2 regions of the Agrobacterium sp. LEGMi-208b genome follow, and region 2 is predicted to be linked to the other one. Evidence: predicted binding sites of a transcription regulator. Region 2 holds the regulator's gene; the other holds the start of a gene.
What was found. Region 2 encodes HrcA, which represses chaperone genes, less so after heat shock. Its sites were predicted from a motif close to GTTAGCACTCNCNNNNNGNGAGTGCTAAC; they were not measured.
Positions count from the first base shown of each region.

Region 1: a site for HrcA is predicted at 4,007-4,035, ahead of groES (co-chaperone GroES). Genes of this name have one in related genera too.

Region 1 is NZ_CM183445.1:888,371-894,660, reverse strand. Features, by position in the region: gene hisG (ATP phosphoribosyltransferase) at 1-175, shown strand, start outside; gene AC5YUO_RS04465 (DoxX family protein) at 239-685, opposite strand; gene AC5YUO_RS04460 (hypothetical protein) at 841-1,275, opposite strand; gene groL (chaperonin GroEL) at 1,946-3,580, opposite strand; gene groES (co-chaperone GroES) at 3,655-3,951, opposite strand; gene AC5YUO_RS04445 (TIGR01459 family HAD-type hydrolase) at 4,320-5,168, shown strand; gene AC5YUO_RS04440 (bifunctional riboflavin kinase/FAD synthetase) at 5,216-6,196, shown strand.
Region 2 is NZ_CM183445.1:1,273,613-1,279,902, reverse strand. Features, by position in the region: gene hemW (radical SAM family heme chaperone HemW) at 1-1,146, opposite strand, end outside; gene rdgB (RdgB/HAM1 family non-canonical purine NTP pyrophosphatase) at 1,152-1,796, opposite strand; gene rph (ribonuclease PH) at 1,814-2,530, opposite strand; gene hrcA (heat-inducible transcriptional repressor HrcA) at 2,666-3,757, shown strand; gene grpE (nucleotide exchange factor GrpE) at 3,871-4,506, shown strand; gene ptsN (PTS IIA-like nitrogen regulatory protein PtsN) at 4,591-5,052, opposite strand; gene hpf (ribosome hibernation-promoting factor, HPF/YfiA family) at 5,135-5,707, opposite strand; gene rpoN (RNA polymerase factor sigma-54) at 5,942-6,290, opposite strand, start outside.

The DNA of each region.
Region 1 (6,290 bases), 390 kb from region 2:
TATCATTGTCGATATCACCTCAACCGGCTCGACGCTGAAAGCCAACCACCTGAAAATCCTCTCCGATGGCATTATCGTCCGATCGGAAGCCTGCTTTGTCCGCGCCCGCAAGCCGGAACACGAAGGCGATGCGGCGGTTCAGGAAATCGCGTCGCGCGTAAGGGCGGCGGTCTGACGATAGAAAACAAAAAAGCCGCCGGAGTGATCCGGCGGCTTTTTTGTTGGTCAATTTGTTGGCTTATGCGTGGGCCACAGCCGCGCCGCGCCTGGCGTCGACGGAATAGGCGCCGGGGCCGAAGGCGGCAAGCAGGATGTAAGCGCCGGCAAGGGTGATGTTCTTCACCATCATGATGCCGTTCAGCGTGTTGATCCAGCCAAGAGCCGGCTCAGGCCAGCCGGGAACGGCAACGGTACCGCTGTGGAAAACCAGACCGGTGAAGACGCAGAAGACGGCAAGCGCCCAGGCGGCGATTTTGGTCTGGAAACCAGCGAGAATGGCAAGACCGGCGACGAGTTCGAACAGGCCTGCGATATAGGCAAGTGCGGTTGCGGCAGGCAGGCCGGCGCCGGCGATCATGCCGGCCGTGCCGGCCGGATCGACAAGCTTGCTGAAGCCAGACGAGATGAAGATGAAGGAAAGCAGGATGCGGGCGATGAGAACGAGAACGTTCTGGCTGCTGGACATGGATATCTCCGGTAAATAATCGGCGTGTCGCCGGTTGAGCTGCGAGGCAAAGTCTGGAGATAGCAATGACTGAAAATCATTCCCTCATAAAGATGAACAATAGAAGACAAATTGTCTTCGCTTTGTGAACGATCATCGGTGCCGTCTGATGATGTCTAGGCGGCGAAGCGAATATCTTCCAAACGCGGAAACAGGAAAAGCCCGGTTATCTGCCCTTGCTGGCCGTCTTCGAAGCCGGCAGATTCACCCATGCAGATGACCGGCTGCCGCATCGCCGGCAAGATGGAGAGGCCGGTGGAAAAACAGAAGCGTGAGGGGGCGGTGGAGACCTGCTCGAAAAGTTCCAGCACGCGCGCATGGTCAGCGCGGTCGTAACAGCGGACAAGGCTCAGCAATCCGCACTCGCCCGGCGGCAGGCCGTGCATGAATGACGCGTGTTCGCCGAGCCGGATCACACCACTCGAAAGATCGCTGCTCCATTCCTCCGAAATGAAGAAATGCGACAGGGTCCGGGGATCGGGCGTGGCCGTCGCTGCCGCAGGTAAAGCATCGTTGAGTCTTGATATTTCAAACAAATCGCGCCCCCGCATGAACACGTGCCAGCGCCGCCATTTCAAGCGCCGCTGCCAGGTTGAACCTTTGCCGCCATCCGCAGTCGAACGTGTTTGCCAAGCATCGAAACCCCTTCAATGCTCACCGTCCCGTCGCGGAACCCTTATGGGCGCTGACTTATAGTTTATTTTCCCCTACCTACAACAACCATCCAGTGAGAAAATCAAAAATATTATGTATTTCCTCTTCAAAATCGCGAGGCAATGGAATAGTCACAACTAAATAGCGCACTTATAAGCCGGCCCGAGTGAAAATCGGCCCCGTACGGGGTGGTGATTCGCTCAGGGAATGTTCCATTATTGCATGGGGCGGGAAAAATAGCCGGATAAAATCATAAACGTCTCAAAACGGGACAATATTTTGAACAGGTCGGTTTTCGCCTTCAGGATTATGCAACCTGTTGATTTCTTGACGTATCTATCGCCGAAATGCCGATAAAATGCGTACCCTTCGTCAATCACGCATGGGCGGCAAAGAAAAAGGGCGATCCGAAGACCGCCCTTTCCTCATTCCAGTGACAGGACTGATTGGAAGTCCATGCCGCTCGTCTGGCGCGCTTGCGACGCCGGACCACTCGAAACGCATGGGCGGCAAACGAAAAAGGGCGATCCGAAGACCGCCCTTTCTTAATTCCGGTGACAGGACTGATTAGAAGTCCATGCCGCCCATGCCGCCGCCCGGCATTGCCGGCATCGGAGCGTCCTTCTTCGGAAGCTCGGCGATCATGGCTTCGGTGGTGATCAGCAGCGAAGCAACCGAAGCTGCGTTCTGCAGAGCCGTGCGGACAACCTTGACCGGGTCGACGATGCCGAGCTGGATCAGGTCGCCATATTCGCCGGTCTGGGCGTTGTAGCCGTAGTTGTCTTCGTTCTTCTCGAGGATCTTGCCGACAACGATGGAAGCTTCGTCACCTGCGTTATCTGCGATCTGGCGAACCAGAGCCTGCAGGGCGCGGCGGATGATGTTGATACCGGCTTCCTGGTCGTCGTTTTCACCCTTTGCGGTGATCTTCGTGGACGAACGCAGCAGGGCAACGCCGCCGCCCGGTACGATGCCTTCCTGAACGGCAGCGCGCGTCGCGTTGAGGGCGTCGTCGATGCGGTCCTTCTTTTCCTTCACTTCGACTTCCGTCGAACCGCCGACGCGGATAACGGCAACGCCGCCAGCGAGCTTGGCAAGACGTTCCTGCAGCTTTTCGCGGTCGTAGTCGGAGGTGGTTTCTTCGATCTGGGCCTTGATCTGGGCAACACGGCCTTCGATGTCGGACTTCTGGCCGGCGCCGTCAACGATCGTGGTGTTTTCCTTGGAGATCGAAACCTTCTTCGACTTGCCGAGCATGTCGAGGGTCACGTTTTCGAGCTTGATGCCGAGGTCTTCGGAAATGACGGTACCACCGGTCAGGATGGCGATGTCTTCCAGCATGGCCTTGCGGCGGTCGCCGAAGCCCGGAGCCTTGACGGCAGCGATCTTGAGGCCGCCACGCAGCTTGTTGACGACGAGCGTTGCGAGAGCTTCGCCTTCGACGTCTTCAGCGATGATGACGAGCGGCTTGCCGGTCTGAACGACAGCTTCGAGAACCGGCAGCATGGCCTGGAGGTTCGAGAGCTTCTTTTCGTGCAGGAGGATGTATGCGTCTTCGAGGTCCGCAACCATCTTTTCCGGGTTGGTCACGAAGTAGGGCGACAGATAGCCGCGGTCGAACTGCATGCCTTCGACGACTTCGAGTTCGGTTTCGGCGGTCTTGGCTTCTTCGACGGTGATGACGCCTTCGTTGCCAACCTTCTGCATTGCTTCAGCAATGTCGAGGCCGATCTGACGCTCGCCGTTTGCGGAGATCGTGCCGACCTGCGCAACTTCTTCAGAGGTGTTGATCTTCTTGGCCTTGGCCTGAAGGTCCTTGACGACTTCGGCAACGGCCAGATCGATACCGCGCTTCAGGTCCATCGGGTTCATGCCGGCAGCAACTGCCTTGGAACCTTCGCGAACGATGGCCTGGGCCAGAACGGTCGCGGTGGTAGTGCCGTCACCGGCGATGTCGTTGGTCTTGGAGGCAACTTCGCGAACGAGCTGTGCGCCCATGTTCTCGAACTTGTCTTCCAGTTCGATTTCCTTGGCGACGGAAACGCCGTCCTTGGTGATGCGCGGAGCGCCGAAGGACTTGTCGATAACGACGTTACGACCCTTCGGGCCGAGGGTTACCTTCACTGCATCAGCAAGAACGTCGACGCCCTTGAGCATCTTTTCGCGCGCTGTGCGGCCGAATTTTACTTCTTTGGCTGCCATGTTCAAAACTCCTGGTTTCGAATGGCCGGACCGGGTCCGGCTTGAAATTTAAGGAAACGGTGGGTCGACCGAAATCAGCCGATGATGCCCATGATGTCGGCTTCCTTCATGATCAGAAGGTCTTCGCCGTCGAGCTTGACTTCGGTGCCCGACCACTTGCCGAACAGAACGCGATCGCCAACCTTGACGTCGAGAGCGACGACCTTGCCGGCCTCGTCACGTGCGCCGGAACCGACGGCGACGATTTCGCCTTCCTGCGGCTTTTCCTTGGCGGTATCGGGAATGATGATGCCGCCCTTGGTCTTTGCTTCGGATTCAACGCGACGAACGACGACGCGATCGTGAAGCGGGCGGAAATTGGTGCTTGTCATTGCCTAATCCCTCGATCAAATGACTGCGCGAGCTTTTGGAACTCGCCTGATGGGTGTTAGCACTCTCGTTCATCGAGTGCCAGCGGAACCGAGATAAGGAGGGCTTCTGCCGGAGTCAAGAACGCCCTGTCTGAAAAATTTCATGGCTTATGGTTATCAGCGTTCCATGACAGAAATTTCCCATGCGAGGACGGGCGCGCAGACGTCGTTCTTTTTGCCCGTTGCGGCCGCATCGCATCTAAGGGGCATTTGTGTTCATGCTGCGTCAGGCGGGCCAAGGACCGGCCTGGCGGCGCTTTTTTCCTTGCCATCGGCGTCCCGCTTTGCGATGTGACGCTCACCCTCTTCTCGCAGCCGGAAAGCATCTCATGGCCCATCGCATTCTCACCCTCGGCGAAATCACTGATGGGTTCGACGTTATTCTTTCGGATGTCTGGGGCGTGCTGCACAATGGCGTCAGCGCCTTTCCGGATGCGGCGGTTGCACTGCGGGAAGCGCGCAAGGCCGGCAAGACGGTGGTGCTCATCACCAATTCGCCGCGCCCCGCTCCCGGCGTCATCGCCCAGCTGCGCGTTCTCGGCGTGCCTGACGAGGCCTATGACCGTATCATCACTTCAGGCGATGTCACCCGCGGCCTGATCGCGGAAGGCCCGAAAAAAGTCTTCCTGCTCGGCCCGGAGCGGGATCTGCCGCTGCTCGACGGTCTCGATGTCGAGCGCGTCGGCGAGGCGGAAGCGCAATCCGTGGTCTGCACCGGCTTTTTCGACGACGAAACGGAAACGCCCGAGGATTATACCGAAATGCTCAAGGGCTTCATTGCCCGAAATGTGCCGATGATTTGCGCCAATCCCGATCTCGTAGTGGAGCGCGGCGAGCGCATCATCCCCTGCGCCGGCGCCATGGCCGCCTATTACGAACAGCTCGGCGGCGAAGTCCGCATTGCCGGCAAGCCGCATGCGCCGATCTATGAGGCCTGCCTTGCGGCGGCAAAAGAGGTACGCGGCGCCTTCGCCAAGGATCGCGTGCTTGCCATCGGCGACGGCATGCCGACGGATGTGAAGGGCGCGATTGCGAGCGGTCTCAACCTTCTTTATATCAGCGGCGGCATTCACGCCGCCGAATATACGCTGAACGGCCAGACGGACGAGGCGCTTCTCAACGCCTATCTGAAGGGTCAGGGTGCTGCTCCCGGCTGGTGGATGCCCCGCCTTGCCTGAGGACATCTCGCCTGAGGAATAGCTGGCGCAGGAATGGATCGATTGCCATGACCGTCTTTCACCGCAATGAAAAAAAGGAGCCGCTGCCGGAAGCTCTTCGCGGCGGCGTCATCGCCATCGGCAATTTCGACGGCGTGCATCGCGGCCATCGCGCGGTTCTGGACCGTGCGCTGGAACTGGCGGAGGCGCGCGGCGTTCCCGCGCTGGTGCTGACCTTCGAGCCGCATCCCCGTTCCATCTTCCGTCCCGATACGCCGGTCTTTCGCCTCACGCCCGCGCCTTTGAAGGCGCGCATTCTCGAGGCCATCGGTTTTCGCTCCGTCATCGAATATCCCTTCGACCGGGAATTTTCGCAGCGCTCGGCGGAGGAATTCGTCCAGTCCATCCTGGTTGACTGGCTTTATGCCAGCGCTGTCGTCACCGGCTTCGATTTTCATTTCGGCAAGGGCCGCGAGGGCGGGCCGGCATTTCTGATGGAGGCCGGCAAACGCCATGGCTTCGACGTGACGCTGGTGGATGCCTTCCGTGACGAAGGCTCGGACGTCGTCTCTTCCAGCCGCATCCGCTCGCTTCTGTGCGAAGGCGACGTGGCGGGCGCGGCAGGCCTGCTCGGTTATCGCTTCACGGTGGAAAGCGAAGTCATCGGCGGCCAGAAGCTCGGTCGCACGCTGGGGTATCCCACCGCCAACATGGCGCTGGCGCCGGAAACGGAACTGAAGGCCGGCATCTACGCCGTGCGGTTCCGCCGCCCGGACGGTTCGATCCGCGATGGCGTGGCAAGCTTCGGTTACCGCCCGACCGTCACCGAAAACGGTGCGGCGCTGCTCGAAACATTCGTCTTCGATTTTTCCGGCGATCTCTATGGCGAGGTCTGTTCGGTCTCTTTCTTCGGGCACCTGCGCGATGAATTGAAATTCGACGGTCTCGATCCGCTCGTCGCCCAGATCAGGCGCGATGAAGAAGAGGCGAGGGCGATGCTCGCGGGCGTGCGTCCGCTCAGCGAACTGGATGCCGGGATCGCGTTCTGACCGGGTAAGGTCGGTCAGCCCCTATTCCGGCCGGTAGTGCCGTCGCTTTTCTCTTCCTTTTTGCCGGAAAACCGCATAAACAACCGGCCATGTC
Region 2 (6,290 bases):
GCAGCGCAGGCGGGAATTGCCGAGCCTTTCCACGAAACCGTGCTGGAGGAGAAACTCCTCCTTTTCCGGGTCGAGGTCGCGGCCGGAAAGGTCGCTCCAGCGGGCGAGATCGATGCCCTCGCGCAGGCGAAGGCCCATCAGCAGCAATTCATCGGCCTGTTCATCGACACCGAGCAACTCCTGATCGACCATGCCATGGCCTTCCCGCTCAACGGTTTCGAGCCAGGTCTCGGGGTGCCGCTCGGTGGCGGTGGCGAGCTTGGAAGCGCCACGTGTCAGGCGTCCATGCGCACCGGGGCCGATGCCGGCGTAATCGCCATACCGCCAGTAGGTGAGGTTATGGCGGCTTTCGGCGCCCGGCCGGGCATGATTGGAAACCTCATAAGCCGGCATGCCGTAACGCTCGGTGATTTCCTGCGTCGCTTCATAGAGCACGGCCGAGTGTTCGCCATCCGGCACGATGAGCTTGCCGGCCTTGTGCAGCCCATAAAAGGGCGTACCCTCTTCGATGGTCAGCTGATAGAGCGACAGATGGTCGACAGCATAGGAGACAGCCTCCTTCAGTTCGGCGTCCCATTCGGCCACCGTCTGGTTCGGGCGGGCATAGATGAGATCGAAGGACATGCGCGGAAAAATCTCCCGCGCCAGCCGGATGGCTTTCAGGGCATCGGCAACATCATGCAGGCGGCCGAGGAATTTCAGGTCCCGGTCGTTCAGAGCCTGCACGCCAAGCGAGACACGATTGACGCCTGCTGCCCGGTAACCGCGAAACCGTTCGGCCTCGACGCTGGAAGGATTGGCTTCCATGGTGATCTCGATACCATCAGGCACATGCCAGAAGCGCGAGATGCCATCAAGAAGCGCGCCAACCGTCTGCGGGTCCATCAGCGATGGCGTACCACCACCCATGAAGATGCTGGTGACCACGCGCGGGCCGCTCAGCGCCCGCATATGTTCCATTTCCCGCAGAAAGGCCGTGGTAAACCGTTCCTGATCCACCGGCCGGTGGCGGACATGGCTGTTGAAATCGCAATAGGGGCATTTGGCCGCGCAAAAGGGCCAGTGCAGATAGATCCCGAAACCGGGATCGCCCGTATCCGGCAGAAGCGATGCGCCGGGGGCAGAAAGTTGGTGCTCCCCGACCATCGGGTTCATGCCTCCAGGCAGGTTTCTACGAATTTTTTGAACGCCCGGGCGCGGTGCGACAGTGCGAAGGCGTCGCCATGTTTCCAGCCGTGTTTTTCATCCGCGCTCATTTCGCCGAATGTGGTGTCGTATCCCTCGGGTTTAAAGACGGGATCATAACCGAAACCGCTCGTTCCGCGCGGCGGCCATACCACCGTGCCTTCCACCTCGCCACGGAAATATTCGACATGCCCATCCGGCCAGGCCAGGCACAGCACGCTGACGAAGCGACCGGTACGATCTTCCGGCTTCGATGCGCCACGCTCGGCCAGCGCATCCTCGACCTTCTGCATCGCCATGGCGAAATCGCGCGTACCGTCGGCCGTCTCCGCCCAATTGGCGGTATAGACGCCAGGCGCACCGTCAAGCGCATCGATGACCAGACCGGAATCGTCGGACAAAGCCGGAAGACCCGATGCCTTCGCGGAGGCGAGCGCCTTGATGGCGGCATTTTCCTCGAAGGTGGTGCCCGTCTCATCCGGCTCCGAGAAGTTCAGCTCCGCCGCCGATTTGGCGGAGAAACCGAAAGGCCCGATCAGATCGGCGATTTCGGCGATCTTGCCCTTGTTATGGCTGGCGACGACGATCGTTCTGGTATCGAGCTTGCGCATGGTACTTTCCTGTCGGCTCAGGCAATCGCCTGTTTCTGAAGGGCAACCAGTTCGCTGCATCCGGCCTTGGCAAGACCGAGCAGCGTCAGGAATTCTTCCTCGGAGAAGGGCGCGCCTTCCGCCGTTCCCTGAACTTCGACGATGCCGCCGGAGCCGGTGATGACGAAATTCGCGTCGGTTTCGGCGGAAGAGTCTTCCAGATAATCGAGATCGATCACCGGCTGCTTGGCGAAGATGCCGCAGGAGATCGCGGCGATATGGTCCTTCAGAACCTTCTCGACCTTGATCATGTTGCGGGTTTCCATCCATTTCAGGCAATCGTGGAGCGCAATCCATGCGCCGGTGATGGAGGCGGTGCGGGTGCCGCCATCGGCCTGGATGACATCGCAGTCGATGCTGATCTGGCGTTCGCCGAGAGCCTGCAGATCAACAACGGCGCGCAGCGAGCGGCCGATGAGGCGCTGGATTTCCTGGGTGCGGCCACCCTGCTTGCCGGCGGCGGCCTCGCGCTTCATGCGCTCATGGGTGGAGCGCGGCAGCATGCCGTATTCGGCGGTGACCCAGCCCTTGCCGCTGTTGCGCAGCCATGGCGGCGTCTTTTCCTCAAGGCTGGCGGTGACGAGCACATGCGTGTCGCCGAATTTCACGAGACAGGAGCCTTCGGCATGTTTCGAGAAATTGCGCTCGAAGGAAACCTTGCGCATCTGGTCGGTTTTTCTGCCTGAAGGCCGCATATGATCCACTCTCCATGTTGGTTCCTGCCTTCTAAGGTGCGCTCCGGGCTTTTGCAAAGCCAATTTCCATTTTGCCGCGGCGTTGCAACGCATTATATTGATGCGAGCTGGTTTGAACGACAAAGAACGGACGAAATGGGTTTTTCCGCACCGCTATCAAAAGATCAGGCATCATTGCTGGATGAACGGTCTCGGGAAATTTTCCGGCGCATCGTTGAGGGTTATCTCGATACGGGCGAGCCGCTCGGATCGCGCAGCCTGTCGCGGCTTTTACCAATGTCGCTTTCCCCGGCCTCCGTCCGCAATGTCATGAGCGACCTTGAGGAGCTCGGTCTCATCTATTCGCCGCATATCAGCGCCGGACGCCTGCCCACGCAGACGGGGCTGCGCTTCTTCGTTGATGCCTTCATGCAGGTGGGCGATCTGCCGGCGGAGGAAAGAGCGACTATCGACCGTCAGATCGGACCGGTCGCCGGCCACGAACAATCGCTGGAAGGCTTGTTGACGGAAGCGAGCCGCATGCTGTCAGGCATGTCGCGTGGCGCTGGCCTCGTGCTGACGGCCAAGAATGATGTCATCCTCAAACATGTCGAATTCATCAGGCTGGAGCCTACCAAGGCGCTTGCGGTTCTGGTTGGCGACCACAATCAGGTCGAAAACCGCATCATCGAATTGCCTTCAGGCATTTCCTCCTCGCAATTGACCGAGGCTGCGAATTTCATCAACGCCCATCTCTCCGGCCAAACGCTGCAGGAGCTGCGCGGTCAGTTTCAGACGCAACGTGCGGAGCTGCAATCGGAACTCGGCATGCTGGCGCAGGATCTCGTGGAACGTGGTCTCGCGGTATGGGCCGGCGACAATGAGGAAGGCAAGCTCGGCCGGCTTATCGTGCGCGGCCGCTCCAACCTGCTCGAGGGCCTGGCCGGTGAGGAAGATATCGATCGGGTACGCATGCTGTTCGACGATCTCGAGCGCAAGGAAAATCTGATCGAGATCCTCAATCTCGCCGAAACCGGATCGGGGGTCAGGATTTTCATCGGCTCTGAAAACAAGCTGTTTTCGCTCTCCGGTTCCTCTCTCATCGTCGCGCCCTATCGCGATGAGGATAATCGTGTCGTGGGTGCCGTCGGTGTCATCGGGCCGACCAGGCTGAACTATGCCCGTATCGTGCCGATGGTGGATTACACCGCGCAGATCATGGCGCGCCTTTCCCGCAAACAGAGATAGGACACATCAGCAAGGTCAGAGAATGCGGCAAGCTTTTCGCCGCAAGCCTTGATTTTTGCCCGTCAAAGCTCGATATCGGGCGCAACCAACAACATTCAAATCTGGAGAACGTCATGACCGACGATACAAAAAAGCCCGGACCTGACGCGGACGTCGCCGAAGAGTTTGTCGAACCCGCGCTTGCCGGGGAAGAGCCGACCGATGCTGCCGAACCCGATCCGGTCGAACTGCTGAAAGCCGAAAATGCCGATCTGCGCGACAAATTCCTGCGCCTTGCGGCCGAGATGGACAATCTTCGCCGTCGCACGGAACGTGATGTCAAGGACGCCAAGGCCTATTCGTTGGCCGGTTTCGCGCGCGACATGCTCGCCGTTTCCGATAATCTTCGCCGCGCGCTGGAAGCCATTCCGGACGAACTCAAGACCAATGGCGAAGCCGGTCTCAACGGCCTGATCGAGGGTGTCGAGATGACCGAGCGCTCGATGCTGTCGACGCTGGAACGCCATGGCGTGAGGAAGATCGACGCCGAGGGCCAGAAATTCGACCCGAATTTCCATCAGGCCATGTTCGAAATTCCGAACACGGCGGTTCCCAACAATACCGTACTGCAGGTGGTTCAGGCCGGCTTCACCATTGGTGACCGTGTTCTGCGTCCCGCCATGGTCGGTGTCGCCAAGGGCGGCCCGAAGGCGGAGACCGCGGCATCGGCCGAGCCCGGCACATCGTCTCTCAATGAAAAGGATGCGTGACGCATCATCTATCCCTACGACATAAAAAACGCGCCTTCCGGGCGCGTTTTTTATTGCCGTTAAACTGAGAGGATCGGCCTGCTATCAGGCCGCCGTCGCCTGTTCCTGATTGAGGAAGGCGTAGATTGCCGTATCGGAATCGGTAGCGCGCAGCTTGGCCACCAGTTCAGGGTCGCGCAGGGCGCGTGCAATTCTGGAAAGCGCCTTCAGGTGATCCGCGCCGGCACCTTCTGGCGCGAGCAGCAGGAAAACCAGATCGACCGGTTGGTCGTCCAGGGCTTCGAAATCGACCGGCGTTTCAAGGCGCGCGAAAACACCGGTGATCTGATGAATGCTGTTGAGCTTGCCATGCGGAATGGCGATGCCATGGCCCACACCGGTGGAGCCGAGTTTCTCACGCTGGAGGATGACGTCGAAAACTTCCCGTTCCGAGACTCCGGTAATTCTGGCTGCCTTTGCGGCCAGCTCCTGAAGCAACTGCTTTTTGGAATTCACCTTGAGGGCGGGAATAATCGCATCTTGTTGCAGCAAATCTGCCAACGCCATTCTCTTTTTCCTTCATGCCATCGAGACGATGCAGGAGGCAGATGCGCTTTTGCGCCCTGCCTCCCACGTCTTGTCAGACTGTTCAGCTCTTGATCGTTTCCGCGTCGATCCAGCCAATATTGCCGTCATGACGTCGGTAAACGATGTTGAGATATTCCTTGCCGGGGCTGCGGAACAGCAGAACCGGCTCGTCGGTCATGTCGAGCGCCATCACGGCGCTGGCGACTGACATGGTCTTAATCTGTTTCGAACTCTCCGCCACAATGGTGGGTGCGTAATCCTCGGGGACCTCGTGGTCCTCATCGGGAATAGCATCCATCACCGTATAGGCGATTTCCTGCGACACGCCATTCGAACCATTGTGGTGGTCCTTGAGCTTGCGCTTGTAACGACGCAGGCGCTTCTCGATCCGCTCTGCGGCAGCGTCGAAGCTGGCTTGCGGATCATTCGCCTGACCCGCCGCATGCAATACAACGCCCGTATCGAGATGCAGCTTGCAATCGGCGGCAAAACGCGATCCGGACTTCTCCACGGTTACCTGGCCTGAATACCCCCCATCGAAGTATTTGGTAACTGCCAGACCTATATTGTCCTCGATCCGCTGACGGAAAGATTCACCGATCTCCATATGTTTACCAGATACACGCACACTCATGGAAATTTTCCTTTTTGTAGTGATTTGCGAGTACCAGCTTACGTCAAGCCGCGCGCGCATCCAAGCGTTTCGAAGACCTTAAAAAGCCCTCATTCGAATTTTACGCCCATGGACGGTGGAGGTGAATCCGTTACAAATGACCTTGCTTACGTGTGCGGCGGGCTTCTAGCCCTTGGCGTGGCAAGAGTCAATGGTGCGGCAAAAAACCGCTATAAACGTGATCAGGTTCATTGCTCAGAAGGCGGAAAGCTTGGCCAGCGCCTTCTTTTCCCGGCGCCTCTGAACGGAAGAGGGAATGTTCATCGCCTCGCGATATTTGGCGACAGTGCGGCGGGCGATATCGATGCCGCCCTTTTTCAGATTGTCGACGATATCGTCGTCGGAAAGCACCGCTTCAGCTGCTTCCTGTGCGATCATGGCCTTGATGCGGTGGCGCACCGCTTCCGCCGAATGGCTGTCACCACCTTCAACGGCGCTGATCGACACGCTGAAGAAATATTTGAGCTCGAACAGCCCCCGCGGCGTCAGCATGTATTTCTTCGACGTCACCCGGCTGACGGTGGATTCATGCATCTTGATGGCG